Regions from separate parts of the Massilia putida genome, predicted to be linked through region 1. Evidence: predicted binding sites of a transcription regulator. Region 1 holds the regulator's gene; each other region holds the start of a gene.

The links. Region 1 encodes HrcA, which represses chaperone genes, less so after heat shock. Its sites were predicted from a motif close to TTAGCACTCNNNNNNNNNGAGTGCTAA; they were not measured.
Region 2: a site for HrcA is predicted at 7,699-7,725, ahead of rpoH (RNA polymerase sigma factor RpoH). Genes of this name have one in related genera too.
Region 3: a site for HrcA is predicted at 2,565-2,591, ahead of groES (co-chaperone GroES). Genes of this name have one in related genera too.

The regions. Positions count from the first base shown of each region.
Region 1 is NZ_CP019038.1:3,455,192-3,465,018, forward strand. It holds gene leuS (leucine--tRNA ligase) at 1-731, opposite strand, end outside; gene BVG12_RS17565 (barstar family protein) at 947-1,273, opposite strand; gene dapB (4-hydroxy-tetrahydrodipicolinate reductase) at 1,414-2,223, opposite strand; gene BVG12_RS17575 (outer membrane protein assembly factor BamE) at 2,225-2,845, opposite strand; gene fur (ferric iron uptake transcriptional regulator) at 2,928-3,356, shown strand; gene hrcA (heat-inducible transcriptional repressor HrcA) at 3,370-4,383, opposite strand; gene BVG12_RS17590 (HAD family hydrolase) at 4,443-5,165, opposite strand; gene BVG12_RS17595 (hypothetical protein) at 5,393-5,986, shown strand; gene BVG12_RS17600 (hypothetical protein) at 6,003-6,731, shown strand; gene BVG12_RS17605 (hypothetical protein) at 6,898-7,092, opposite strand; gene BVG12_RS17610 (DUF6851 domain-containing protein) at 7,337-8,110, shown strand; gene BVG12_RS17615 (hypothetical protein) at 8,115-8,921, opposite strand; gene BVG12_RS17620 (S8 family serine peptidase) at 9,017-9,827, opposite strand, start outside.
Region 2 is NZ_CP019038.1:5,085,558-5,095,384, forward strand. It holds gene BVG12_RS24815 (TIGR00266 family protein) at 1-77, shown strand, start outside; gene BVG12_RS24820 (TerD family protein) at 143-724, shown strand; gene ggt (gamma-glutamyltransferase) at 961-2,715, opposite strand; gene BVG12_RS24830 (hypothetical protein) at 2,712-3,107, opposite strand; gene BVG12_RS24835 (glutathione S-transferase) at 3,191-3,787, opposite strand; gene BVG12_RS24840 (acyltransferase family protein) at 3,921-5,126, shown strand; gene BVG12_RS24845 (dienelactone hydrolase family protein) at 5,175-6,059, shown strand; gene BVG12_RS24850 (nucleotidyltransferase family protein) at 6,059-6,619, shown strand; gene rpoH (RNA polymerase sigma factor RpoH) at 6,676-7,566, opposite strand; gene ftsX (permease-like cell division protein FtsX) at 8,013-8,933, opposite strand; gene BVG12_RS24865 (cell division ATP-binding protein FtsE) at 8,930-9,595, opposite strand; gene ftsY (signal recognition particle-docking protein FtsY) at 9,604-9,827, opposite strand, start outside.
Region 3 is NZ_CP019038.1:2,825,899-2,835,725, reverse strand. It holds gene BVG12_RS14900 (hypothetical protein) at 1-347, opposite strand, end outside; gene groL (chaperonin GroEL) at 503-2,146, opposite strand; gene groES (co-chaperone GroES) at 2,183-2,473, opposite strand; gene BVG12_RS14885 (hypothetical protein) at 2,840-3,067, shown strand; gene BVG12_RS14880 (cell division protein ZapA) at 3,064-3,375, shown strand; RNA gene ssrS (6S RNA) at 3,420-3,600, shown strand; gene BVG12_RS14870 (EVE domain-containing protein) at 3,665-4,126, shown strand; gene lgt (prolipoprotein diacylglyceryl transferase) at 4,167-4,979, opposite strand; gene BVG12_RS14860 (LysR family transcriptional regulator) at 4,981-5,946, opposite strand; gene ilvD (dihydroxy-acid dehydratase) at 6,064-7,749, shown strand; gene BVG12_RS14850 (TIGR04438 family Trp-rich protein) at 7,961-8,185, opposite strand; gene BVG12_RS14845 (c-type cytochrome) at 8,361-8,675, shown strand; gene BVG12_RS14840 (branched-chain amino acid ABC transporter substrate-binding protein) at 8,875-9,827, opposite strand, start outside.

The DNA.
Region 1 (9,827 bases):
TCCATGATCACGTGCGGGAAGGCGAAGCGCACGCCGGTCGACTTGCCGATCCAGTTGGCCTGCATGATGCGCACGCGCTCCGGCCAGCCCGGCAGCTTGTTGTCGACGTGGTCCAGCAGTTCGTCGGCGTAGTCCGTGATGCGCACGTAGTACATCGGGATCTCGCGCTTTTCCACGGTCGCGCCCGAGCGCCAACCCTTGCCGTCGATGACCTGCTCGTTGGCGAGCACGGTCTGGTCGACCGGGTCCCAGTTCACGGTGCCGGTCTTCTGGTAGATGATGCCCTTCTCGAGCATCTTGAGGAACATCCACTGGTTCCACTTGTAGTAGTCCGGCTTGCAAGCGGTCATTTCGCGCGACCAGTCGATCGCGAGACCCATCGACTCCATCTGGGCGCGCATGTGGGCGATGTTCGAATAGGTCCACTGGGCCGGCGGCACGTTGTTGGCCATCGCCGCGTTCTCGGCGGGCATGCCGAAGGCGTCCCAGCCCATCGGCATCAGCACGTTGTAGCCGTTCATCCGCAGATAGCGGTACATCACGTCATTGATCGTATAGTTGCGCACGTGACCCATGTGCAGCTTGCCCGACGGGTAGGGCAGCATCGAGCAGGCGTAATACTTGCCTTTCGGGAAACGCGGGTCATTCTCGACGGCTTTATACGCGTCGATCGATTTCCAGTAGGCCTGCGCGGCCTGTTCGACTTCGGCTGGACTATATTTATCTTGCATGATGTTCTGCGGACTGAAAGAGGTGAGCAGAACATTATACCGGCTCATTCGTCAACCGGCCCTGCTGGCGCGGCCGGGGACGTTTGCGATATGCGTAGGTGGACGGCTCTGCCGTCCACGCGGTGATACGCACCGTCAAATATGCCGCGTCCGTGCCGGCGGATGTTGAACGCGTGGACGGCAAGCCGTCCACGCGACCCGCGCCGCGGGTGCATTTAACGGAGCTCGAGTTCCAGGGCCGGCTTCTCGCCGTAGTCCTCGTAGCGCTCGTTGATGCCGATGATGCAAAAGGCCATCTCTTCCAGCACGTCCGGCGCCCGTTCGCGCAGGGCTTCCGAGTGCGTCACGACGATGTGCAGCACCTCGTCCTTCTTGAGCCGGACGCTGCTCATGCCGTCCTCGTCGCGCAGATAGCTCAGGCAATCGACCCAGGAATCCATGGTGTGCGCATACGAATCGGGAAAGCCGAACGCACGCTGGCTCTCGACGTGAAAGCTTTCCGCGTCGGTGATCGCGGCGCCGTTGAGCTCGACGGTGGCCATGAGAGTCTCCAGTTAAGCGTCGTTCCCGCGCAGGCGGGAACGACGGTACTTATTCAGTGCGCGGGAATGAAAAACCCGCCGTCCCGGCCAGTATGCCAGCACATCGCCGGCAAAGCCGTCCAGTTCGGCGGGCGTGTGCGTCAGCCCTTGAGGCCCAGCACGTCCTGCATGTCGTAGAGGCCGGTCGCCTTGTCAGCCAGGAAACGCGCGGCGCGCAGCGAGCCCTGGGCGTAGCTGACGCGGCTGCTCGATTTGTGGCTGATCTCGATGCGCTCGCCGATGCCCGCGAACAGCACCGTGTGGTCGCCCACGATGTCGCCGCCGCGCACGGTGGCAAAGCCGATCGTCGACGGGTCGCGCTCGCCCGTCACGCCTTCGCGGCCATAGACGGCGCATGCCTTCAAGTCGCGGCCGAGGGCGTCGGCGATCACTTCGCCCATTTTGAGCGCCGTGCCGGACGGCGCGTCGACCTTGTGGCGGTGGTGGGCTTCGATGATCTCGATGTCATAGCCCTCGGCGAAGTTCTTGGCCGCCAGTTCGAGCAGCTTCATCGTGACGTTCACGCCGATGCTCATGTTCGGGGCGAACATGATCGCGGTCTTCTCGGCGGCGGCGCGGATGGCGGCCTTGCCGGCGTCATCGAAACCGGTGGTGCCGATGATCATCTTGATGCCGTGCGCGGCGCAGTATTCCAGGTGGCGCAGCGTGCCTTCCGGGCGCGTGAAGTCGATCAGGAAGTCGGCGTCCGCCAGGCCCTTGTCCAGGTCGGACTGGATCACGACACCGGTCAGCTGGCCGGAAAACGCGCCGGCGTCCGAATTGATGAACGGGTTGCCTTCGCGGTCGAGGGCGCCGGTCAGCTTGGCGTCCGGCGCGGCGGCGATGGTTTCGATCAGCATGCGGCCCATGCGGCCGCTGGCGCCGGCAACGGCGATTTTCAGTTGCGTCATGTTATTCCCCCCGTCCGCCGCCTTTGGCCGCCTCGTCGCGCTTGCGCTTGAGTTCGTCCAACGATTCCTGTTCGGACTTGGTTTCGTATTTCGAGATGCCGATCAGGCGATTGATGTATTCGCGCTCCGTCGGCAGGTTGCCGCCGTCGAAGTGGTCGACCTTGTCATCCTTGAAATAGACGGTGACGCGGCTGGTGGTCAGCTCGCCGTTGCCGCGCGCGAGGTAGAACGGATAATCCCAGCGGTCCTTGTGGAAGGCGTCCTGCAGCAGCGGCGTGCCGAGGATGAATTTCACTTGATCGCGGGTCTGGCCGACCTTCAGCTGGTTCAGCATTTCCTGCGACACGAAATTGCCCTGCTGGATGTCCGGGCGGTATGGCGAGAAGATCCAGAGGAATTTCTGCAGCTTGGTGACGGTCGTCGTCTGCGCGCCCGAATTCGCGATTGCCGCGGACTTGCCGGCATCGGCGGCGACCGCGTCGGGGGCGGTGCTCACCGGCGCGGCCGGCTGGGTCTGGTTGCGCCAGGCGGCGCAGCCGGACAGCGCCAACGTCATGCAGGCGAGGCCGGCCACGAGCGCTGCCCGGGCGTGGGAACGATGTAAAACGACGTTAATGCGCATATCTGACCTTAAAAATCGATGAGGCGGGAGCTATCAAAACGCTATATCATAAAGCACTCCGCCCATATCCGAGTAACAAAACATGAGCCACAATCCAACCGACCTGAAAGCCAGCGGCCTGAAAGCAACCTTGCCTCGGCTAAAAATCCTGGAAATTTTCCAGAACAGCGCGGTGCGGCACCTGACGGCGGAAGACGTCTACAAGACCCTGCTGAACGAAAACATGGACGTGGGCCTGGCGACCGTCTACCGGGTGCTGACCCAGTTCGAACAAGCCGGCCTGTTGAACCGCAATCACTTTGAAACCGGCAAGGCAATCTACGAGCTGAACGCCGGCTCGCACCACGACCACCTCGTCTGCCTGGACTGCGGCCACGTGGAAGAGTTCTACGACGACGAAATCGAAAGCCGCCAACAGAAGATCGCCGCCGAACGCGGCTTCAAGATCGCCGAGCACGCCCTCGCCATCTACGGCCACTGCCAGAAGACCGACTGCCCGCACCGGCATTGAGGCCGCGGCGGAATCAGGAGTGGCTCAGCGCGTTCGACAGCAGCTTGGCCGTGATGTCGACGATCGGAATCACGCGCTCGTAGGCCATGCGCGTGGGGCCGATGACGCCGAGGGTGCCGACGATCTTGCCGTTCACCTCGTACGGCGCGGTGACGACGCTCATCTCGTCCATCGGCACCAGCTTCGATTCGCCGCCGATGAAGATCTGCACGCCGCCGGCCTTGCTGGACACGTCGAGCAGCTGCATGAGGCCCGTCTTCTGCTCGAACATCTCGAACATCTGGCGTAGCGAGCTCATGTTGGACGACAGGTCGGCCACCGAGAGCAGGTTGCGCTCGCCGGCGATGACCATATCGTCCGTCTCGGCCAGCGCCTCGCTGCCCGCTTCCACCGCGGCCTGCATCAGGCGTCCCATATCGTCGCGCAACTGCTGCAGCTCGCCCGTCAGGTTCCTGCGCACCTCGTCGAACGACAGGCCGGCGAAATGCTGGTTCAGGTAATTGGCCGATTGCGTCAGCTGCGCCGGCGTGTAGTCGACGTCGGTCAGCAGCAGGCGGTTCTGCACGTCGCCGCGCGGGTCGACGATGACGAGCAGGATGCGCTTTTCCGACAGGCGCAGGAATTCGATCTGCTGGAACGCCGATTCGCGCCGCGGGCTCTGCACGACGCCGGCGAACTGCGACAGCGACGACAGCATCTGGGCCGCGTTGGCGATCACCTTCTGCGGCTGGTGCGCGGGCAGGCGCATGCTGGCCTCGACGGCGTTCTCGTCGATCTGCTGCACGGTGAGCAGCGTGTCGACGAACAGGCGGTAGCCGCGCGGCGTGGGAATGCGGCCGGCCGACGTGTGCGGACTGGCGACGTACCCCATTTCCTCGAGATCGGCCATGATGTTGCGGATCGTGGCCGGCGACAGGTCGAGCCCGGAAATCTTCGACAGCGCGCGCGAGCCGACCGGCTGGCCGTCGGCGATGTAGCGCTCGACCAGGGCTTTCAGCAGGGTTTGTGCACGGTTATCGAGTTGCATGGCCTAACCAGGGTTCCGTTTCATTTCTGTCATTATGCACGTTCGGTCAAAGCTTGTGCTTAACCGCGCTCTTGCTCGTGTTCGCGCCTGAGCCAATCGATCAGCTCGTCGAAGTCGCGCACGATCGCATCCGGCACCACCTCGTGCTCCAGGTGCTTGGTCGAGCCCGTGCGGTTCATCCACACGGCGCGCAGGCCGGCACGCTGGGCGCCCTGCACGTCGAGCAGCACGTCGTCGCCGACATAGACCGCATCCTCGGGCGCCACGCCCAATTCCTTGCAGGCGGCCAGGAAGATGGCCGCGTCCGGCTTGGCCACGCCGAACTGGGGCGCCGCCACCGACACCTTGAAATGGTGCGACAGGCCGATCGTCCGCAGGTCGGCATTGCCGTTCGAAATCGAGCCGACCAGCACGCGGCTCTTCAGCTTCAACAAGCCCGGCAGGACGTCGTCGTAGGGGACCACGGCATTGCGCGCGGCGAAAAACTGCGCCATCGCATGCTCGACCTTGGCGGCATCCTCGCCCGCCGCCTGGAACGCGTCGACCAGGCCGGCGCGGCGCAGCTTGCCGAGGTCGAGGTGGAATTCCGGCTTGCGCGCCAGCAGTTCCAGGCGCGCCTGGCGCAGGGTGTCGATGGTGAAGCGCTCGGCCACGCGCGGCGCGTGCTCGCGCAGCCACGCGAACAGCGTCTCTTCCGCCTGCAGGATGACGGGGGCGATCGGCCACAACGTGTCGTCGAGGTCGAACAGGATGGCTTTGGGCCAGGCACGGCGGGTGTTCATGCTGGGATGCGGCTTCGGAAACGAAGCTTGGACAGTGGAAAGGAGCGGTCCAAGCATAACGAGGGCCGCGCCGAAAAGCAATGCCGTGTCCGACTCGGGCGCATGGTTACACCGTGATACAAAGGCAAATAGGGCCGATGGTTGGCAAATGCACTAAAATGATGGGTATTTTTCTATTCAGCCGTACCGGCGCCGCCCGCGCGCCATCATTCCATTGTGGAGATTTTATGAAGAGCTCGATCCTGCGTGCCGGCGTTGTAGCGCTGGCATGCGCGCTGGGCCTGTCCGCCTGCGGCGGCGGGAGCGGCGACCTGTACCTGTCCGGCGCGGTCAGCAATGTCACCAAGGACGGTCTGGTGCTGACGAATAATGGCGGTAACGACACGGCCGTCGTGTCGCCCTATACCTCGTTCCAGTTCAGCAACCGCGTCTCGACCGACGACCAGTTCAATATCGAGGTCAAGAGCATTCCGTCGAACACCAGCGAATGCCACGCCATCAACGGCAAGGCGCGCGCCAACTATTACACGATCGCCCAGATCCGCGTGACCTGCACGATCAAGACGCACGCCCTGACCGTCAGCGTCAAGAACCTGACCGGCAACGGCCTCGTGGTCGTCAACGGCGCGGATCGTCATGACGTCCCGGCGGGCACGGCCACGGTGCAGATGGCCCCGGTGTACGAAGACGGCGCATACGGCGTCACCGTCCTGACCCAGCCGACCGGCCAGACCTGCGCCGTCAGCGGCGGCAGCAGCGGCAACGGCTCGGGCATCATGGGCGCGACCGAAACCACCACCGTCACCGTCACCTGCTCTTAACTCCGGAGAGACTCACATGAAGTTTTCCCTCGCGCGTCCGGCCCTCGCCCTCGCGATCATGGCGACGCTGGCCTCCTGCGGCGGCGGCGGCAAGGCCACGTTCCCGATCAACGTCACGGTCAGCAATGTGCGGTACCCGGGCCTCGTCCTGACCACGAACGGCCAGGACCTGACCGTCAACCCGCCGTCCGCCACCAGTGCGACGGACGCCACCGTCCCGGACGTCGTGCTCGCGTTCCCGAACCAGATCGAGTACGGCCAGACGTATGAAGTGATCCCGAAAGGCGCGACCGTCAGCAACCACGTTCCCTCGGGCGGCGCGCAGCCGAAACACCAGACCTGCGCGCCCGTCACCTTCCCGGCGTACGGCACGGCCGGCCAGCTGGCCAAGATCGACGTGCGCTATGCCTGTGCCATCAATACGTATGCGCTCACCGGCGCCGTCAAGGGCCTGACCGGCACCGGCCTCGTCCTCGCCAACGGCAGCACGACCGGCACCATCGCCGTCAGCCCCGCCCTGGACGCCAACAAGGCCCCGACCGGCGCGGACGTTCCGCTGACGATGAACCCGGTTCCCTACGGCAATACCTACGGCGTGACCGTCCTGACCCAGCCCACCAACCCCAGCCAGACCTGCACCGTCACCGGCGGCGCCAACGGTACGGGCGGCGGCACGATGGACGACGCGGCGGAAGCGGCCAAGGGCGTGAGCAACCTGGTCGTGACTTGCGTGACCAATAAGTGAGATATGGAAATTTCGTATATCGAATATGCGAAACAAAAATTGGACTGATATGCTGTAGCGCAGCATAATTGCACCTGTCTCCTCCAACTCTCCTCAGAAAAGAATTGGATTTAAGCCCGCCTCAACAGCGGGCTTTTTTTTTGCCCGCGGCGCTCGGGCGGACGGATCAGATGGCGGCTTTCTCGACGGCGGTCAGGCGCTTCGCGGTCACTTTGACGACGGCCATCTGCTGGCCTTCGATCGTCACCTGGGCGTCGTAGCGCGCATGTTTGGCGCTGCTCGCGGCGTGCGCGGCGCTCGTCACGCCCACGAGGACGGCGGCTGCGAGGAAGATGGCTTCCATGTGTTTGAGGACGTTCATTTCGCTTCTCCTTAGGGTTCGTTTCGGTTTGTCGGGAGCCGTGATCGGCTTGGTATGGTGTCACTGTAGGCGTGCAGCGCCTTCCCTTCCACCGGCGTGCGACGAAACGCACAAAACGCGGGATAAAGCGGCCAAAAACGGGATGGTGCGTTGCGACATGGGCAGCGGCGCATGAGCATGCTCAACAGCCGGGCCGGATTCGCTGGCGATACTTCTCTGCGCACAAGCGGAGGTGGGGGCGAATATGGGACGGCGGAACTTCCTGGAACTGGATGCGGACGGGGCAACCGGGCCCCTGGCGACGCGGCCGGCCGGCACGGTGTCGGGTTGGAACGGGCTGGCGCTGCGGATCACGGACACGGCGCGGGCGCTGCATACGCTCGCGCGCCTGCACACGTGCATCTACAACGCCTGGGCCGCCTACGACGGTGACGCGCGCCAGACGGTGCAGGGCGTGGCCGTGCGCCTGCCCCGCGCCGAGCGCGACGCCGCCAGCAAGACGGCCGCGATGAGCCATGCGGCCCGCGGCATCCTTGCCGGCCTGTTCCCGGAGACGCTCGCCGACGTCGACGCCCGCATGGCGAGCCTGGGCCTCGATCCGGCCGCCGCGGCTGGCCAATTCAGCCCGGCGGGCATCGGCCGCACGCAGGCGGCGGCGATGCTCGGGGCCCGCCACCGCGAGCAGCCGTTCGCGCTGATGCCGGCCGAGGCCCGCCAGCCCGTCACCGCCGGGCAGCAGGCGATCGCCGCGCACTGGTTCGCCCAGGCCCGGCACATCTCGGTACGGGACGGCCACGACGACGACCGCGACGTGCTGCTGTACTTCGTGCTCGCCAATGCGCTGGCGGACGCCGCCAGCGCGGCCGGGGATGACGCGGCCTGCGCCGCGGCCGCCGCCGAAGCGCTGCGGCGCCTCACGGGCGGCGTCCGGCTGGATGCGCCGGCGTCGGAGGCGGGAAGAAGAGTCGGCGCGCGCGTGTTCGACAAGGCGCGCCGTTATTGGCAGGGGAAGCTGTAGCCGCTTACGGACGGGTGGCCGTGCCGGACGCGCTGCCCGACGCCGAACCGCTCGCGCTGCCGCTGACCGTCACGCCGCCGTTCACGGCCGACGCGCCATCGTGCGCCGCACCGATCGCACCGCGCCCACTGCCGGCGGCCTCGCTGCGGGCGACCGCCGCGCCATCGTGCGCCGAACCGATTGCGCCGCGCGCACTGCCGGCCGCCTCGCTGCCGGCGACCGCCGCGCGGTCGCGCGCCGAACCGATTGCGCCGCGCGCACTGCCGGCCGCCTCATTGCCGGCGACCGCCGCGCGATCATGCGCCTGGCCTGCCGCGCCGCGGGCCGCGCCGCCGACCATACCCGCCGCGGCGCTGCCGTCCATGCTGGCCGAGCCCGATCCGTCGGCATAGGCCGACGCGCCCCCGCTGCCGCCTTCGGCCGAGACCGAACGCTGCGCGCTGGCCGCGCCGGTGGCGTTGCCCGCGAGGCTGCCCGCGCCGGCCAGCAGGCCCGGCCGTTGTGCGGGGGCGGCGGGCTGGGCCGGTGCGGAGGCGGCGGGATTCGGGGCTTGCCGCTCCGCAGTGCGGCCGGCGCCGGACGCGGCATCGGCCGCGCCGTCGCGCACGAGGCGTCCTTCGCCGCGCAGGCCGCCCATCGTATCCATGCGGCTGATGCCGCCCATGCCGCCCATGCCGCCGCCGATCATGCCGCCGACGGACCCGCCCAGCGAGCCGCCCATCCGGCCGCCGAGCAGTTGCGCGTGGGCCTGGTGAGCCATGCCGATTGTCAGGATGAGGGCGATGTGGCGGGCGATCTGTTTGGTGTTCATGTCTGTTCTCCTTGGGATGGGGCGGCACATTGCGCCGCCGATACAAGGAAAACGGACCAGCTCGCCGTTTTCTTCCATTCCTTCAAAAATTTTTTTCAACGCAGGTCCGACGGGTCCGTGCGCAAGCCGGCGCCGACGATGCCATAACCGGTCTCGTCGTTCGCGACGGCCTGGCCGCCGCCGGCCTCGCGCGCCAGCGCGTCCACGGCGCGTGCGGCCGCGGCGCGGTCCGGCCGGGGCAGCCGCTGCGCCAGCAACGCCGCGACGATGGGCGCCGCGAACGAGGTCCCGCGCACCTGGCGGTACGGCGGCGTGCCCGGCGCGGCGCTGACCATCTGGCTGCCGGGCGCGGCGAATTTCACCTGCGGACCGCGCGCCGCTTCCGGCAGCGGCCGGCCGCGCCGGTCGACGCCCGTCACGCCGACGACGCCGGGATAACTGGCCGGATACAACGGCGGCGCGGCCGGTCCGTCGTTGCCGACGGCGGCCACCAGCAGGTGTCCGCGCGCCTGCATCGCCGCGACGGCACGCGCCAGCAGCGCGTTCGACGGGCCGACGAGGCTGATGTTCACGACGCCGACCTGCTGCTCGTCCAGCCAGCCCAGCGCGGCCGCGATGCGGTCGGCGGCGCCGCCCACCGGGCTGCCGCAATACACGTCCGCCGCGTACAAGCTGGCCCCCGGCGCCGCGCCGCGCAGGTGGTCGGAGCGCCCGATCATCAGCGCCGCCACGGCCGTGCCGTGCGGCGCCGGAACCGCCTGGCCGTCGCACCCCCAGCGCGAGATGGCGGCGTCCTCGAAGACCGGGTGCGCGCCATCGACGCCGCTGTCGACGAGGCCGATGCGCACGGCCGCCTTGCCCCCGGCCGGCACGCCATCCGCCGCGCCGCTGCCCGTGTACACATGA
Region 2 (9,827 bases), 1.6 Mb from region 1:
CCGGTCGCGGCAAGATTTATGTCTGTTCGCGCAACCGCGCCGCGTTCAAGGCGTGGATGCAGGCGCCCGGGCGCTGACACAACAATCGGGGCACCTCGAAAACCGTCGCGGTTTGCGAGGTCCCATGAAAGGAGTAATAAACATGGCAGTCAATCTGCAGAAGGGCCAGAAGATCTCGCTGGAGAAGGAAGCCGGCGGCGCCTTGTCCCGCGTGACGATGGGCCTCGGCTGGGACGTGGCGAAGTCCGGCGGATTCTTCGGCTTCGGCGCGAAGAGCCAAGCCGTCGACCTGGACGCGTCCGTCGTGATGTTCGACGATGCCAACCGCCCGGTGGACGTGGTCTGGTTCCGGCAACTGAAAAGCCGCGACGGCAGCATCACGCACACGGGCGACAACCGCACCGGCGCCGGCGATGGCGACGACGAGCAGATCGTCGTCGACCTGCGCACGGTCCCGGTCAACGTGAAATCGCTCGTCTTCACCGTCAACAGCTTCACGGGCCAGAATTTTTCGACGGTGCAGAACGCGTTCTGCCGCCTGTTCGACACCAACAGCGGCAAGGAGATCGCGCGCTACGACCTGTCCGTGCAAGGCTCGCACACGGCCCAGATCATGGCCAAGCTGTACCGCCATAACGGCGAGTGGAAGATGCACGCGATCGGCGAGAACGGCACCGGCCGCACCTTCGACGATCTCATGCCCCTGATCGTGTCGCACCTGTAATCGTTTTTTTGTCGTCCCCGCGGACCCGTCTCCGTCCGCGGATCCAACGTGGGCGGCTTGGCGCCCACGCCCTTTAACGGCCTCCTCGTGAGGCCGTCTTTTTTTGTAAATATCGCTTGACGGAGAACTACCTCGGCGCAGGTGTTACTAAATGAATCTGCGCCGTGCAATTGCGGCTCGACCGGCGCCGCATGCCGGCCGCGCCGCCGGCCTTCCCGGCGGGGCGGATGGCGCAGTCAGTGCCCGCGCTTTTGCACGAGCGCGGTGCCGATCCCGTGGCGGTGGCCTTCGCTGACGGCCGTCACGGTGCCGTCCGGATTGAACACGATGGCGTTGGCCGCGCCGATTTCTTCCGGCTTCGCTTCCCACTTGTGGCCGAATTTTTCCAGCGCCTCGGCCTGCGGCGTGCCGATAAAGCCCGGTTCGACCGACGTCTCCTTGCCGTTCCTCTGCGACAGGCGCGGCGCGTCGATGGCCTGGTCCATGGGCATGCCGAGGTCGATGTAGTTGACGATCGTCTGCAGCACCGTCGTGATGATCGTGGCGCCGCCCGGGCTGCCGATGGTGAAGGCGGGCTTGCCGTCCTTGAGGGCGATCGTCGGCGCCATGCTGCTGCGCGGGCGCTTGCCGGCTTCGGGGATGTTCGGTGCCGGACCGGTGAAGTCGAAGTCCGTCATCTCGTTATTCAGCAGGAAGCCGTACCCCGGCACGACGATGCCGCTGCCGCCCCACGATTCGATCGTGAACGTGTAGGCGACGACGTTGCCCCATTTGTCGGACACCGCCAGGTGCGTCGTGTGCGTGCCCTCGCGCATGATCATGTCCTGCTGCGGGCGTAGCGGGAAGCTCTTGTCGTTCTCGTACAGGAAGGCGTCGCCGGCCGGGACGATGCCGGCCGCGCGGTCCGGCCGGATCAGCGAGCGGCGCTGCGCTGCGAACTGTTTCGACAGCATGCCTTCGATGGGCGCGTCGACGTATTCCGGATCGGCCACATAGGCGTTGCGGTCGGCGAAGGCGAGGCGGCTCGCTTCCAGGTACAGGTGCTCGACGTTCGCGCGGGGCATGGATTTCAGGTCGAAGCCTTCGAGGATGTTCAGCGCCTCGGCCACCGTCACGCCGCCGCTGCTGGGCGGCGGCATGCCGTACACGTCGTAGCCGCGGTAGGTGGAGCGGATCGGCTGGCGGATGCGTGTCTCGTAGTTCGCGAGGTCCGCGAGGGTCATCGTGCCGGGCCGGACCTGGATGCCGGCCGCGACGGGCGGGCGGTTGACGGCATCGACGACGGCGCGTGCCAGCGGACCTTCGTAAAACGTTTTATACCCTTTCGCGGCGAGCTCGCGGTAGGCCTTGGCGAGGTCGGGATTCCGGACGATCGACCCGGTGGGCAGCGCCTTGCCGTTCTTGAGGTACAGCCGGCTCGTCGTGTCGAACATACCGAATTTTTTCTCGTTCTCGACGATCAATCCGTGCATGGTCTCGCTGACGGGGAAGCCTTTCGTCGCGACCTGGATCGCGGGCGCCAGCACCTGCTTGAACGACATCGTGCCGTAGCGTTCCAGCGCCTCGTGCCAGCCGCGCACGGTGCCCGGCACGCCGACGGACGCGCCGCTCGCGACGGCCGTGTCGAAATCGATCGGCTTGCCGTTGTCAAGGAAGACGCCGGGGCTGAACGAGGCGGGCGCGGTCTCGCGGTGGTCGATCGTGATCACGCGCTTGTCGCGGGCGAGGTACACGACCATGAAGCCGCCGCCGCCGATGCCGCAGCTGAACGGATCGGTGACGCCCAGCGTGGCCGCCGCGGCGACGGCCGCGTCGATGGCATTGCCGCCCTGGTTGAGGATCGCGAGCGCGGACGCCGACGCCTTTTCGCTGATCGTGGCGACGGCGCCGCCGGTGCCCGTGGCGACCGGGGTCTTGGCGAATGCGAGTGGCGGCGTCAGGACGATGGAGAGGATCAGCCCGCAGGTGAGGGCTTTGACGGAAGTGGTCATTTGGCGGTGATTTTGAGCGTGACGGGAATGATGTCGCCGGGCCGGAGCAGGCTGGCCGCGCGCGCGGGCGGGATCGCGGACGTGTCGAGGACGACGCGGGCGCCGTGCAGCGATGCCGGCGCGGCCGTCGGCTGGTCGGGGCCGAGCGTGAATTCTTCGACGCCGTCCGGGCCGTCGATGAGGAAGCGGAAGATCAGCCGTCCGGCCCAGACGCAGCGGGTGTTCGCGGGGCAGCGGCTGTCGCTGAAGCTGTCGTATGTGAGGACGAGGCCGCGCGCCAGGGCGACGCTCTGTTCGGGCCGGAGCGGATACACGGCGTCCTGCAGCGGCGCGGCGGCACAGCCGGCCAGGAGAGTCATCAACAACACGGCGGGCCGGCGCAGCAGCTTCATCGAGCGTCCTTTATTAGCATACCGCCAATCATAGCAAAATCGCCAGTCGAGGCCGGCGCGATTCGGCCTCGACCGGAGGATGATCAGGTGATCGGATAGCGGCGGAACACGGGCAGCGCTTCCGCGCGCGCGGCCCAGGCGGCCAGGCGCGGGAAATAGGCGCTCGAGACGATCTGCGGCACCATCAGCTGGACGAACGACCACGTGACGGCGGCCGTGATGGCGGCTTGGTCGAGGGCGTCGATGTCGAACCCATCCGCTTCTGCCTCCACCAGGCGGAGCGCGGCAAGCAGTTGCTGCTGCACGCGGTCGAGCCAGGGCTGGTGCTGTTTCTCCTGCGGGCGCAACGTGTATTCGTAGACGACCTGCGCCGTCTTTTCGCATGCGGCCAGGGCCGGGCCGATGACGCGCAGCGCCTGCGCGCGCGCGGCCGGGGCGGCGGGCAGCAGCGAACGGCCCGTCAGTGCCTCGGCATACTCGAGCATCAGCGTGGAATCGATCAGGAAGGAACCGTCGCCCAGCACGAGCGTCGGTGCCTTCACCGTCGGATTGATCGCGGCGAATTCGTCGAAGTTGCGGAACACGGACAGCGCCTTGTGTTCGAACGGAATGTCCTGCAGGTCGAACGAGATGGCGACGCGGCGGACGAAGGGCGAATCGAGCATGCCGATGAGTTGCATGGAATCTCCTGTGGTGGGCGGTGGTCTTTCATTTTATTGCCTTTGGGCTAACGCTGCTGATTATGCAATAGGACTTGACGCCGACCCCGTCGCCGGCGGATATTTGAAATCGTTTTCATGAGCGGAGGATACGATGGGCGAGCCGGTACGTTTCGATTCCAGCGTCGCGGCGGGCACGCCGCCGCAGGCTGCCGCCGCGCAGCCCGATGCGATCGCACGGACGCCGCGCGTGATCGCCATCGACCTGCTGCGCGGCCTCGCCGTGATGGGCATGATCATGGTCGCGTATGCGGGCGGCTGGGACCACCGCTTCGCGTTCCTGACGCATGCCGACTGGCGCGGCTTCGCCATCGCCGACATGATCTTCCCCGCCTTCCTGTTCTGCGCGGGCGCCGCGCTGCCGTACGCGCTGCGGCGGCGCGAGGGCCGGGGCAGGGCGGCCCTCGCCGGCCACGTGCTGCGCCGCGCCGCCGCGCTCATCGCATTGGGCGTCATGCTGAATCTGCTGCCGGGCTTCGACGTCGCGCACGTCCGCCTGCCGGGCATCCTGCAGCGCATCGGCCTGTGCTATGCCATCGTGGGCACGGGATGCGTGCTGGCGCTGCGGCGCGATGGCTTGCGTGTGTCCACGCTGGTGATCGCCATCGTCGTGCTGCTGGTGGGCTACGCGGACCTGCTGCTCGCGTGGGACGCGCCCGGCTGCGGCCACGCGTGCTTCGATTCCGCCAACTCGCTGCCGGCCGTCGTCGATCGCGCCGTCTTTGGCGTGGCGCACCTGTGGCCGTGGGGCCGGACGGGCGATATCGTCACGTACGATCCGGAAGGACTCGTGGCCACCCTGGGCGCGCTCGTCAACATGCTGTTCGGCGTGACGGCGTCCGTCCTCTTGACGCGGTCGCACCGGCGCGCCACCCTGGCGGCCCTCGCCATCGCCGGCATGGCCTGCCTGCTGGCCGGCTTCCTGCTCGATCCGCTCGTTCCCGTCGTCAAGAAGCTGTGGACGCCCAGCTTCGCCCTGCTGTCCGGCGGCTTCACGCTGCTGGTCTTGCTCGTCTTGATACGCCTCGTGCCGCCCGGCCGCGAGGCGCCCGCGTGGACGCATCCCATCCTTGCGTTCGGCACCAATGCGACGCTGGCCTTCGTCGGCATCACCCTGATCGATACGACGATGCAGCTGCCGCTGGGCGCGGGCAGCGGGCACGACCTGCTGGCAGGGTGGCTGGCGCGCGCGATTCCGGAAGCGCGGATCGCATCGGCCGCGTATTCGGCCGTGCTGCTGCTCGTGCTGGGGGCGGGGTTGTGGCAGCTGTACAAGCGGCGCATCGTCATCCGGATCTGAAAAACCGGCGTATGCTAGCGTTCATTTTCTACCGACCGGAGGCAGCAGATGACGCGATTGACCGCAGCGGATTTCGACCCCGACGTACTGAAACTGTTCGACGGCTATGTGCACGGCCGCGTGTCGCGCCGCGATTTCCTGTCGCGCGCGAGCCGCTATGCGGCGGGCGGCACGACGGCCGCCACGCTGCTGGCGCAGCTGTCGCCGTCGTTCGCGGCACCGCTCGTCGCCCCGCTGGACGCACGCCTCAAGACGAGTTATATCGACTTCCCGTCGCCGCAGGGCTACGGCAAGGTGCACGGCTACCTGGCCGAGCCCGCGCACGCGAAGGGGAAGCTGCCGGCGATCCTGGTCGTGCACGAAAACCGCGGCCTGAACCCGCACATCGAGGACATCGCGCGCCGTATCGCGCTCGAGGGGTATGCCGCGTTCGCGCCGGACGCGCTGTACCCGCTGGGCGGCTATCCGGGCGACGAGAACAAGGCGAGAGAACTGTTCCCCAAGCTGGACCAGGCGAAGACGCGCGCCGACTTCATCGCCGCCGCCCACGCGCTCGCGGAGCTGCCGCAGGGCACGGGCAAGGTCGGCGTGGTCGGCTTCTGCTACGGCGGCGGTATCGCCAACTACCTCGCGACGCAACTGCCGGACCTGGCCGCCGTGGTGCCGTTCTACGGTATGCAGCCGCCGGCCTCCGACGTCGCCCGCATCCGCGCGCCGCTGCTGATTCACGATGCCGGCAAGGACGAGCGCATCCTGGCCGGCTGGCCCGCCTACGAAGCCGCGCTGAAGGCGAACCACGTCGATTATCGGCACTTCGTCTATGCGGGCGTGGAACATGGTTTTAACAACGATACGACGCCCCGTTACGACGAGGCGGCCGCCAAGCTCGCGTGGGAACGGACGATGGCATTCTTCAAGGCGAAGCTGGGGTAGTGGAACGTGTGCTTGAACTGCAGGCGCTGATCGCATCCGACGACCGGCGCATGCGCGTGCTGCGCATCGTGCGCGACCTCGGCCTGCCCGATTGCTGGGTCGCCGCCGGGTTCGTGCGCAACCGTGTGTGGGACCACGCGCACCGGCGCGCGTCCTCGCCGCTGCCGCAGGATATCGATGTGATCTGGTTCGATCCGGCTGCGTGCGGTGCGGAGCGCGATGCCGCGCTGGAGACGGCGTTGCGGGACCGCGATGGCACGTCCGCATGGTCCGTCAAGAACCAGGCGCGCATGCATGCTCGTAACGGGGACCGGCCGTACCGCTCCGCCGTGGACGCGATGCGCCATTGGCCGGAGACGGCGACGGCCGTCGCCGTCCGGCTCGCCGCGCGGGGAGAGATCGAGGTCGCGGCGCCGTTGGGACTGGACGATCTTTTTGGGCTCATCGTCAGGCCCACCCGGCGTTTCCTCGGCGAGAAGCATGCCGTTTATCTGGACCGTATCCGCTCCAAGAACTGGGAACGCGACTGGCCCGGCCTAAAGATCGAGACGCAGGGCTGACCCCGGAAAAAACAAAGGCACCCGAAGGTGCCGTTGTCGTTGGCTGACAGGATGGCTTACACGTAAGCCGCCAGCGCGGTTTTCATCTTTTTCAGCGCGGCCGATTCGATCTGGCGGATGCGCTCGGCCGATACGCCGAATTCCTCGGCCAGCGTATGCAGCGTGGCGCCCGAGCCGTCGTCGTTGGCCAGCCAGCGCGCTTCCACGATGCGGCGCGAGCGCGGATCCAGTTTCGACAGGGCCGTCTCCAGGCCTTCCGACTGCAGGCGCACTTTCTCTTCGCCTTCCAGGACCTTGGTCGGTTCCTGCTGGTCGGACGACAGATAGGCGATCGGCGAGAACTTGTCGTCTTCGTCGTCGGTCGGCGCTTCCAGCGCGATGTCGCGGCCGGACAGGCGCGTTTCCATTTCGATCACTTCTTCGCGCTTCACGTCGAGCATCTTCGCCAGATCGTCGACTTGCTGCGGCGACATGGCGTCCAGGCCCTGCTTGTTGCTACGCAGATTGAAGAACAGCTTGCGCTGCGCCTTGGTCGTTGCAACCTTGACCAGACGCCAGTTCTTCAAGATGTATTCGTGCATCTCGGCCTTGATCCAGTGCATGGCGTAGGACACCAGGCGTACGCCCTGGTTCGGGTCGAAACGCTTGACTGCCTTCATCAGGCCGATATTGCCTTCCTGGATCAGGTCGGCGTGCGGCAGGCCATAGCCCAGGTAGCCGCGCGCGATCGATACGACCAGGCGCAAGTGCGACATCACCAGTTTCTGGGCGGCATCCAGGTCATTCTTTTCCTGCAGCCGCGTTGCCAGCGAAACTTCTTCCTCGTGGGTCAACATCGGCAGGCGGTTCACTGCCGAGATATAGGCGTCGATATTACCGAGATTGCCACTGAAGCCCAGCCCCAGAGCACGACTGCCGGCCGGGACCAATGCGGATTGTGCGGACATAGTCACTCCCTCTGATTTAAGCTGCTGCATCGTCTCGCCATCTCCAGAGCCCCGAAGGCGCCACTGGCTGGCTGTGTGTCGGGATGCTGACGGTGCTATCAAAACCATTTCCCGCGATAGTCTGACGTAATATTAGCACTCTCTTGAGGTGAGTGCTAGGCGCCACCATATCCCTGAAGACGGGTTTAAGTTTCGTTAAAGTATTGCCCGCAGGAATCAAAAAATAGGTTCGACTCAACTGTAGAGCAGGTACGGGTGGTTCACTTGACGCGTCTCAAACGTGACGTTCGTATCATGTGAGATTGGTAGAAGACAGGTTATGCGACCCGTGATGCGCCTTCTGTTTGTTGGCGCACGTTGCCATGTAGGTGGATGCCTTGCGTCCGCTGCCGGATTAGACTGGCCAGCAGCGGACGGGTTCACGGGTCGTTACAAAAATCGAAGGCTCAGTTCAGCCGCGCCAGATGCCTCTGCACCGACAACATGGCGCCGACCAGCCCGAGTCCGGCGCTGATCGCCAGCAAGGCGGCCATGCCCAGCGGCGGCAGCGGATTCAGCTGGAATTCCGACGCATACAGGCGCGCGAACTCGGCGATGGCCGTGTTCAGCGGACGCAGCGCCAGCGCGACGGCGCCCAGCGCCACGGCGCCCGCGCACAGGCCCAGCAGGGCACCCGTGTAGTAGAACGGGCGGTGGATGAAGTTGTCGGTCGCGCCCAGCAGTTTTGAGACGGCGATTTCTTCGCGCTGCGTTAGCACCTGCAGGCGGATCGTGTTGAACACGACGGCGATCACGACGACGCCCAGCGTGATCGCGAGCAGCAGCAGCGCCAGGCGCAGTACGCCCAGCAGGGCGGCCAGGCGCTTGACCCAGGCCGAGTCGACCTGCACGGAATCGACGCCCGGCAGGGCGCGCATCTGGTCGGCCAGGCCGTCCACGCGCGCGGCGTCGGCGCGGCTGGTGAAGCCTTCGAGCTTCATCACATAGCTGTCCGGCAACGGGTTGTCGCCCAGCGTTTCGATCACGTCGGTCAGCCCGCTCTTTTGCTTGAGACTGGCCAGCGCCTGTTCGCGCGGCACGAAGCTGACTTTCGCATGGGTGCCGCGCAGGATCCGTTGCAGCTGCGGGGCGAGCGCCTGCGCCTGGTCGCGCGGGGTGTCGGCCTTGACGAACAGGCTGATTTCCGGATCGACGGACAATTCTTCCGACAGGGGCCGGACATTGTCGAGCAGGGTGACGCCCGCGAACGGCAGGGCGAGCGCGACGGCGACGACGAGCACGTTGAACAGGAAGCTGCCCGGCGCCTTGCGCACGTGCGCCAGGGCGGCGCCGAGGGCGAAGCGGTGCTGGCGGAACCAGATGTTCATGCGGCACCTCCGGTCACCTGGCCGTGTTCGAGACGGATCACGCGCGCGGCGCTGTCCAGGATCTGGTCGTCGTGGGTCGAGATGACGCAGGTCACGCCCACGGAATGAAACGCGTGCAGCGCGTCGATGACCTTGTCGGCCGCGGCGCGGTCGAGGTTGGCCGTCGGTTCGTCGGCCAGGATGATCTGCGGGCGGTTGACGATGGCGCGGGCGATCGCCACGCGCTGCTGCTCGCCGCCGGACAATTCCATCGGCAGCGCCAGGGCGCGATCGAGCAGGCCGACCTTGTCCAGCGCCGCGCGGGCGCGTTGCTCGGCCTGCGCCTTCGTCGCGCCGGTGACGATCAGCGGCAGCATCACGTTGGCCAGGATGTGGCGGTCGTTCAGCAGGCGCTGGTTCTGGAAGATCAGGCCGAGGTTGCGGCGCAGGAAGGGGACGCCGGCCTTGCGGATGCGGCCGACGTCCTGCCCGTTCACGATCACCCGGCCGGACGTGGGACGCTCGATGGCGGCGACCATTTTCATCAGGGTCGACTTGCCGGCGCCGGACGGCCCGGCCAGATAGACCAGCTCGCCCTTGGCGATGTTCAGCGATACGCCGGACAGCGCGAACGTGTCGGCGGAATCCGAGTACTTCTTGGAGACGGACTGGAATTCGATCATCGTGCGTGTTATCCCAGCAGCGCCTCGGCGAATTCGTCGGCGCTGAAAGGTTGCAGGTCTTCCAGCTTTTCGCCCACGCCGATGAAGTACACCGGCACCGGACGGGTGCGTGCGATGGCGGCCAGGATGCCACCCTTGGCGGTGCCGTCCAGCTTCGTGATCACGAGACCGGTCAGCTGCAGCGCGTCGTCGAACGCCTTCACCTGCGCGAGCGCGTTCTGGCCCGTGTTGC
Region 3 (9,827 bases), 630 kb from region 1:
AAGCGTTGCCACGATTCGGTGGCGCCGCGCTCGTCGAGTAGGCGCGCGTAACCGTCGGTGTCGTTGGCGTCGAACAGTGCGCGGATGGCCGCCTGGTCGCCCGCCAGATGCGTGGCGGCGAAGCGCAGCACCAGCGGATCGCCGATACCAAGCGTGCTGGCGGCCGGCACGACGACGTAGTCATGGCCGGCGTCGCTGCCCGCGTCGGCCGGCACCGGCGCTTCCTCGTCCATGTAGTCGTCGTTGAGCAGGTGGATCATGCCCGTCGCGCGCGCGACGAGCGCCTTGGCGCCGTCGTCGACGACGAGGGCCGCGTGTTCGAGTTCGTCCAGATTGACTGCCGCCATGGTGACTGCCTCCGTGTCGTTCGATGGCGTCAGTATGCAGCGCCTGCGAGCGCGGGCTCGCACGCTTGCCGCGCAAATAAAAAATCCCGCAGGGCGCGAACCCTGCGGGATTTTTGTGAACGGTGCCGGCGCAATGCCGGCAGCCTGTCCGGCGATTACATCATGCCGTCCATGCCCATGCCGCCCATGCCGCCCATGCCGTGGCCGCCGGCTGCCGGCTTGTCTTCGACGATCTCGGAGACCATGCAGTCGGTGGTCAGCATCAGGCCGGCGATCGAGGCTGCGTTCTGCAGTGCCGAGCGGGTGACCTTGGCCGGATCCAGCACGCCCTGTTCGACCATGTCGCCGTAGGTGCCGTTGGCGGCGTTGTAGCCGTAGTTGCCCTGGCCGTTGATGACGGCGGCGACGACGACCGACGGCTCTTCGCCGGCGTTCTGGACGATCATGCGCAGCGGCTCTTCCATTGCGCGCAGGACGATCTTGATACCGGCTTCCTGGTCAGGGTTGTCACCCTTGATGTTCAGCGCGGCACGGGCACGCAGCAGGGCCACGCCGCCGCCCGGGACGATGCCTTCTTCGACGGCAGCGCGGGTGGCGTGCAGCGCGTCTTCCACGCGTGCTTTCTTCTCTTTCATTTCGACTTCGGTCGCGGCACCGACGCGGATCACGGCAACACCGCCGGCCAGCTTGGCCACGCGTTCCTGCAGCTTCTCACGGTCGTAGTCCGAGGTCGCTTCTTCGATCTGGATGCGGATCTGCTTGACGCGCGCTTCGATCGCTTCGGCGGCACCGGCGCCATCGATGATGATGGTGTTTTCCTTGCCGACTTCGATGCGCTTGGCCTGGCCCAGTTCGTTCAGCGTGACCTTTTCCAGGGTCAGGCCGACTTCTTCGGCGATGACCTGGCCACCGGTCAGGATGGCGATGTCTTCCAGCATGGCCTTGCGACGGTCGCCGAAGCCCGGGGCCTTGACGGCGACGGTCTTCAGGATGCCGCGGATGTTGTTGACGACCAGGGTCGCCAGCGCTTCGCCTTCGATGTCTTCGGCGACGATCACCAGCGGACGGCCGGCCTTGGCGACTTGCTCCAGCACCGGCAGCAGATCACGGATGTTCGAGATCTTCTTGTCGCACAGCAGGATGAACGGGTTCTCGTGGACGGCGACCTGCTTGTCCGGGTTGTTGATGAAGTACGGCGACAGGTAGCCGCGGTCGAATTGCATACCTTCGACGATGTCCAGCTCGTCGTTCAGCGACTTGCCGTCTTCGACGGTGATGACGCCTTCCTTGCCGACTTTTTCCATCGCCTCGGCGATGCGCTCGCCGACGGACGAATCCGAGTTGGCCGAGATGGTACCGACTTGGGCGATCTCTTTCGAGGTCGTGGTCGGCTTGGCGATCTTCTTCAGTTCTTCGACGGTGGCGGCGACGGCCTTGTCGATGCCGCGCTTCAGGTCCATCGGGTTCATGCCGGCGGCAACGAACTTCATGCCTTCGCGCACGATGGCTTGTGCCAGCACGGTCGCGGTGGTGGTGCCGTCACCGGCGTTGTCGCTGGTCTTCGAAGCGACTTCCTTGACCATCTGCGCGCCCATGTTCATGAGCTTGTCTTTCAGCTCGATCTCTTTGGCGACCGAGACACCGTCCTTGGTGACGGTCGGGGCGCCGAACGAACGTTCCAGCACGACGTTGCGGCCTTTCGGGCCGAGGGTGACTTTAACTGCGTTGGCCAGGACGTTGACGCCTTCGACCATCTTGGCGCGTGCTACGTCGCCGAACACTACATCTTTAGCTGCCATATTTATTTCTCCAGATTCAGGAAGTTATTGGACGGATTACAGGGCCACGACGGCCATGATGTCTTCTTCGCGCATGACCAGCAGCTCTTCGCCGTTGACCTTGACGGTCTGGCCCGAATACTTGCCGAACAGGACGCGGTCGCCGACTTTCACTTCCAGCGGACGGACGTTGCCGTTCTCTTGCACTTTGCCGTTACCGACGGCCAGCACTTCACCTTGGTCCGGCTTCTCGGCCGCCGCATCGGGGATGATCAGGCCGGATGCAGTCTTGGTTTCCTGGTCGAGACGCTTCACGATCACGCGATCGTGCAATGGGCGAAGGTTCATGCAAAACTCCTTTTGGTTGATTTGACAGGCTATTCCTAAGGTCCGCAGCGGACCATTTCTGGAATCGGCTCGCTGCGGGTAGAAAGGTTTGTTAGCACTCTCCACTAACGAGTGCTAATTATAGGGACGATAATTTAGCATTTCAAGCCACTATGTTCGGGTTTTAACGGACTTTTTTGTGGTTGCTCAACCGGGCATGCCGGTTTGGGACAATGCGGACGCGCACCGCATGGGCGTTCCAGGCGGTGGTTGATAAATGCATAAGCATATGAGAGTAACACCGATTCGAGCGGACGGGGCGCACGATCGACGCCACGCGCACGCGCGCCTGTTGACGAAAAATTCAAGACGATCCTATAGTTACGGATGATTTCCGAATTCCAAGACCTCTCCGATAAGATCGACCGGCTCGCCCAGTTGACCCAGGCGCTGCGCAGCGAGAACTATCTGCTGCGTCAGGCGAACACCTTGCTCAGCGCGGAAAACGTCGACTTCAAGAACCGGCTGATCGCGGCCCAGCAGCGCGTCGAAGCCCTGCTGGCGCACCTCGAACCCGCGCCCGAAACCACCGACGACGCGGAGACCGCGCAATGATCCAGCTGGACGTAACCATCATGGGGCAGCCGTATCGCCTGGCCTGCCGCGACGGCGAAGAGAAAACCTTGCGCGAGGCCGTGGCCTATCTCGACGGCAAAATGTGCGCTTTGCGCGACTCCGGCAAGGTCAAAGGCACCGACCGTATCGCCGTCATGGCGGCGCTGTCGGTGGCGGCCGAATTCCTGTCCGTGAAAGCGCCGCAAGGCCCGCTGGCGGACATGACGATCCTGGAAGTCAAGCAGAAACTCGAGGCGATGCACACGGTGTTGGATGCCGCACTCTCGGCCGACGAAAACCCGGCCTGAGGCCAAAAACGTTTGACATGCCCGTCCATCGTAGTAAACTGCCGTCTACCCTGCGGTGTTCGAGATTTGCCATATATTCCTTGAACCATTCATTCGCATAGGTTGTGGAACATGTTTGGTGGGCGCGATCGTCGCTAGTCCGACGAACCCGAAATTGAACTGACTGCGACCACCTTGAGCCGTTAGGTTCGGGATGCCGGCAAAAACGGCACAGGCGGGGATAAACACACGAGCGGTTGCGGACCACGAGGTCGCAACCGCTTTTTTTTTATTCGATGGAGTGCCGCGCATGCGTTACTGGTTGATGAAATCCGAACCCGATGAAGTGAGTTTCGCCGACGTGATCAAAGCGCCCGGCAAGACGGTCGCCTGGTTCGGCGTGCGCAACTACCAGGCCCGCAATTTCATGCGCGACCAGATGCAGGTGGGCGACGGCGTCCTGTTCTACCACTCCAGCTGCGCCGTGCCGGGCGTGGCGGGGATCGCGAAAGTCGCCAGCGCGGCGTATCCGGATGCGTCGCAATTCGAGCCAAGCAGTCATTATTTCGATCCGAAGGCGACGCAAGAACAGCCACGCTGGATTTCCGTCGACGTGACGGCGGTGGCGGAAGGACGCTATCTGCCGCTGACGGAAATGCGCGGCGTGCCGGAACTGGAAGACATGGTGCTGCTGCAGAAGGGGAGCCGGTTGTCGATTTCGCCGGTGACGAAAGGGCAGTGGGATAAGGTGCTGGAGTTGATGGGCGTGTGAAGGTGGGCACCCCGTGCCCACCAATGCATTCGTATGCCTGCTACGCGTGCACCGCCCGCTTGTTCGCATCCGAATACGCCCACCCCAGCATGATCAGTCCCGCCACGATCATCGGCAGCGACAACACCTGCCCCGACGTGATCGGCAATCCCATCACATGCGTCTCCCAATCGGGCACGCGGAAATACTCGGTGAAGAAACGCGCGCAGCCGTAGAGCAGCGTGTACAGCGCACCCACCGCGAGACGCGGGCGCGGCTTGCGCGCGAACAGCCACATGATCACGAATACGAGGACGCCGTCCACCAGCATCTGGTACAGCGGCGACGGATGGCGCGGCCCTTCGACGCCCGGCCACAGCATCGCCCACGGCAGGTTCGGATCGGCCAGGCGGCCCGGCAGTTCCGCGTTGATGAAATTCCCCAGGCGCCCGCACGCATAGCCGATGGGGACCATGGGCGCGATGAAATCGTACACATCGAGCAGGTTGCGGCCGCGCTTACGGGCCCACAGCGCCATCGCGATCAGCACGCCGATAAAGCCGCCGTGGTACGACATGCCGCCGTGCCACGTCATGAAGATTTCGGCCGGATGCGAGAAGTAATAATCCGGGCGGTAGAACAGCACTTCGCCGAGGCGCCCGCCGATCACCACGCCCAGCATCCCGTAGAACAGCATGTCGTCGAGGTCGGTGTAGGTCCAGCCTTGCGCCTGCACGTGGGCCTGCGTCTTGATGCGTACGCGGCCCAGCAGGATGAACAGGGCAAAAGCGACCACGTACATGATCCCGTACCAGTGGATCTCGACGGGGCCGATGCTGAAGGCGACCGGGTTCGGTTGCGGGTGAACGAGCATATTAGATAGTCCTCAATAGTTCCAGGAAGCCCTTGAGCACCGGCGAAGGGTTATCGCGGCGCCATGCGATGCCGGTCTCGACCAATGGGGTCGCGTCGGCGAGGGCACGGTATTCTACGCCGGGGCGCATCAGGTTCGACACGGATTGTGGCACAAGTGCTAACCCCATGCCGGCCGACACGAGGCTGACGATGGTCTGCATCTGGATCGCCTGCTGCCCGATCGCCGGCGTGATGCCCGCCGCGCGGAAGCACGACAGGATGGCATCGTGCAGGGCGGGCGAGATCTCGCGCGGGAAAATGATCAGCGGCAGATGCGGCAAATCCTGCAGGCGGACGGGCGCGCCCAGGTGCGGGCCGAGCGGCGGCGCCGCATCGGCTGCCGCCCGCGTGCGCGTCGCGCGGGCACGCGGGCGCGGGACCGCCGGCAGCGCGAGGCCGGCCGGCGCGCACAGGATCAGCGGCTCGTCCAGCACCTTCATGTAATCGAGTTCCGCGCGCGCGCGGTCGGGCAGCGGTGGAATCAGCAAACCCGCGTCGATGCGCCCGCGCAGCAGCTCGTCGACCTGCACGTCCGACGTCGCTTCCTGCAGGGAGAGTTGCACGCCCGGATAGCGCTCGCTGTAGCGGCGCAGGAAGGGCGGGAGCACGCTGTAGTCGGCCGACGTGATGAACGCGAGCGCGAGCCGGCCCGCTTCTCCGCTGGCCGCGCGCCGCGCCAGGTCGGGCAGCAGGGCCGCTTCGGAGAGGATGCGGCGGGCCTCGGGCAGCAGGGCGCTGCCGGCCGGCGTCAGCGCGACCATGCGGCGGTTGCGCAGGAATAGCGCGGTGCCGAGGCCATCTTCCAGCGCGGCGATGGCCTGCGACAGCGGCGGCTGCGTCATGTGCAGGCGCGCGGCGGCGCGGCCGAAGTGCAATTCCTCGGCCACGGTGACGAAGTAGCGCAGCTGGCGCAATTCCAGGTTCATCGATATGAGTGACATGTCTGTGATTGGCGCAGCATATCAGAAGCACGCCTGACGCCCCATTTGACGCGGGCTTGGCCGCGCGGCATGCTGGAAAAATCGTCCCATCAGGAGCCGACCATGCCCGACCAGCCGCGCTACAACCGCCGTTCCCGCCATGTGACCGAAGGCGTTGCCCGCAGTCCGAATCGCTCGATGTATTACGCGATGGGCTACCGCCAGGAGGATTTCGACAAGCCGATGATCGGCATCGCCAACGGCCATTCCACGATCACGCCCTGCAATTCCGGCCTGCAGAAACTGGCCGACGTGGCCATCGCCACCATCCGCGATGCGGGTGCGAATCCGCAGGTGTTCGGCACGCCGACCATTTCCGACGGCATGTCGATGGGCACCGAAGGCATGAAGTTCTCGCTGATCTCGCGCGAGGTGATCGCCGACTGCATCGAAACGTGCGTCAACGGCCAGTGGATGGACGGCGTCGTCGTGATCGGCGGCTGCGACAAGAACATGCCGGGCGGGATGATCGCGCTGGCGCGCACGAACGTCCCCGGCATCTATGTGTACGGCGGGACGATCAAGCCGGGCCACTGGAAGGGCAAGGACCTGACGATCGTGTCGGCCTTCGAAGCGGTGGGCGAATTCACGGCGGGGCGCATGAGCCAGGAGGATTTCGACGGCATCGAACGCAACGCCTGTCCGTCGTCCGGATCGTGCGGCGGCATGTACACGGCGAACACGATGTCGTCGTCGTTCGAGGCGCTCGGCATGTCGCTGCTGTACTCGTCGACGATGGCCAATCCCGACGACGAAAAAGTCGGATCGGCGGCCGAGTCGGCGCGCGTGCTCGTGGAAGCCGTCAAGCGCGACCTCAAGCCGCGCGACATCATCACGCGCGAGTCCATCGAAAACGCCGTCGCGCTGATCATGGCGACCGGCGGCTCGACGAACGCCGTGCTGCACTACCTCGCCATCGCGCACGCGGCCGAGGTGGAATGGTCGATCGACGATTTCGAGCGCGTGCGCCGCAAAGTGCCCGTGATCTGCAATCTGAAACCGTCGGGCGAATACGTCGCGACGGATCTGCACAAGGCGGGCGGCATCCCGCAGGTCATGAAGCTGCTGCTGGACGCGGGCCTGCTGCACGGCGACTGCATCACCATCACGGGCCGCACGCTCGCCGAGGAGTTGGCGAACGTGCCGTCCGTGCCGCCGGCGGGACAGGACGTCATCCGGCCGCTGGACCGCGCGCTGTACGACGAAGGCCACCTGGCGATTTTAAAAGGGAACCTGTCCCCGGAAGGCTGCGTGGCCAAGATCACGGGCCTGAAGAATCCCGTGATCACGGGCCCGGCGCGCGTGTTCGACGACGAATACAGCGCGATGGACACGATCCTCGCCAATAAGATCAACCCGGGCGACGTGCTCGTGCTGCGCTACCTGGGGCCGCGCGGCGGTCCGGGCATGCCGGAGATGCTGGCGCCGACGGCGGCGCTGATCGGCAAGGGTCTGGGCGAATCCGTGGGGCTGATCACGGATGGCCGGTTTTCCGGCGGCACCTGGGGCATGGTCGTGGGGCATGTGACGCCGGAAGCGTTCGAGGGCGGCACGATCGCGCTCGTGCAGGAAGGGGACTCGATCACGATCGACGCGCACCATCAGCTGATCCAGCTGAACGTGCCGGACGACGAGATCGCCCGCCGGCGCGCGGCCTGGGTGCGTCCGGCGCCGCGCTACACCCGCGGCGTGCTGGCCAAGTTCGCGGCGCTGGCGCAGCCGGCCAGCAAGGGGGCGGTTACCTGCTGAGTTTGGGGAACGTCATTCCCGCGCAAGCGGGAATCCATGCTGAGCCGCGGAACTCGAGTACGTCGCAGGAACGCACCGCTACCGACTTCGGAATCTCGGTATGGATCCCCGCTTGCGCGAGGACGACGGGGTTCATCCGTCGAGAGAGCATGCCACATACGCCACACGGCATGTCTGGCAATGCGCGTGCCGCGCTAAGCTCCCGGCTGCGTCATTTGCGCTTGCCGAAGCTCTGCTTCACGCGTTCCTTGCGGCGCTTCTCGTCGAGGTTGTGGGCCTTGCGCTTGTCGAGGCCCAGCATCTTTTCGATGAATTCGAACCAGATGAAGGCGACCACCATCAGGGCGACGATCCACCACCAGGACAGTTCGGCAAAGCGCCAGACCTCGAAGAAACGCAGCACGACGAGGACGGCAATCAAGAGGATCAGGGGCATATCGGCATTCCTTTCAAGCGGCCATGTTACAACAGTAGTGCCGTAAAGCAACGGAATACTGCCATCTGGTCAACCACATTCTGTATCATCCGTTACTGATTATGTCCATGCCGCTGCTGGCTGGGAAACACGATAGAATCTAATTATTAGAAATGCCCCAACTGGAGAATACGTGATGAAACGTTCGTTGATGTTGTTTGCTGCAGTCTCTGCCCTGGCTTCCACCGGCGCCTTCGCGCAAGACGCGGCCGCCCTGGCGAAAGCGAAGAATTGCATGGCTTGCCACTCCGTGCAAACCAAGCTGGTCGGCCCGGCCTACAAGGACGTCGCCGCCAAATACGCTGGCCAGAAAGATGCCGAAGGCAAGCTGGTCGCGAAGGTCATGAAGGGCGGTTCGGGTGTCTGGGGTCCGGTCCCGATGCCGGCCAACCCGCAGGTCACCGAAGCGGAAGCGCACACGCTGGTCAAGTGGGTCCTGTCGCAGAAGTAATCCCGCGGTTCAAGCCGAAAAAAAAGCGCGCCATGCATCAGCAGGCGCGCTTTTTTTCATGGAACGTAGGTGGGGCATTTCAAGCCGGGCTTGCAATGCGTGCCCACGCGTAGCGCCAACATACCGCAAACATGCGCGTGGGCTCGTTTCATTTGAGGCCCGGCCTCAAATGCCCACCTTACGCGTGAAATGATTGCAATTAGCGGATCACGTCCAGTTTCGTCCGCTTGCCGCCTTTATAGGTGAACAAGGTCAACGCACCATCCTTGATGTCGCCGTTCGCATCGAACTGGATCGTGCCGGTCACGCCCTCGTACTTGATGTTCTTGAGGACCGGCAGGTATTTGGCGGGATCGGCCGACTTGGCGTCCTGCATGGCCTTCGCCATCACCATCACGGAATCGTAGACGTACGGCGCGTACAGTTGCACGTCCATATTGAACTTCTTCTTGTAGCGGGCACGGAAGTCGTCCATGACTTTTTCCTGCGGCCCCTTCACGCCGCCCGCTTCCGCGCAATACACGCGGCCTTCGCCGAGTCCGTCGCCGGCCAGGCGGCCCAACGCGTCCGTGCACATGCCGTCGCCGCCCATGAACACGGCTGTGATGCCGAGTGCCTTCATCTGCTTGAGCATCGGGCCCGCGACGGAATCCATGCCGCCGAAGAAGATCAGGTCCGGCTTCTTCGCCTTGATCGACGTGAGGATGGCCGTGTAGTCGGTGGCGGTCGCGCTCGTGAATTCGCGGCCGACGATCTTGATGCCCGGCTTTTTCAGGCCCTTCACGAACTCGTCCGCCACGCCCTGGCCGTACGTCGTGCGGTCGTCGATGATGGCGATGTTTTTCGCGTGCAGCGTGTCGATGGCGTACTTGCTCAGCGTGCTGCCCAGCTTGGCATCGCTGGCGACGACGCGGAACGCGCCCGGGAAGTGCTGGCGCGTGTAGACGGGCGCCGTCGTGGCGGGCGAGATCTGCACGATGCCGGCGTCGTTGTAGATCTTCGACGCGGGCACCGTGGTGCCGGAATTCAGGTGGCCGACCACGCCGTTGACTTTCGCATCGACGAGCTTCTGCGCCACCGCCGTGCCCTGCTTGGGGTCGGCGCCGTCGTCTTCGGAAATCAGTTGCAGCGTGGCCTTCTGGCCGTTCAGCG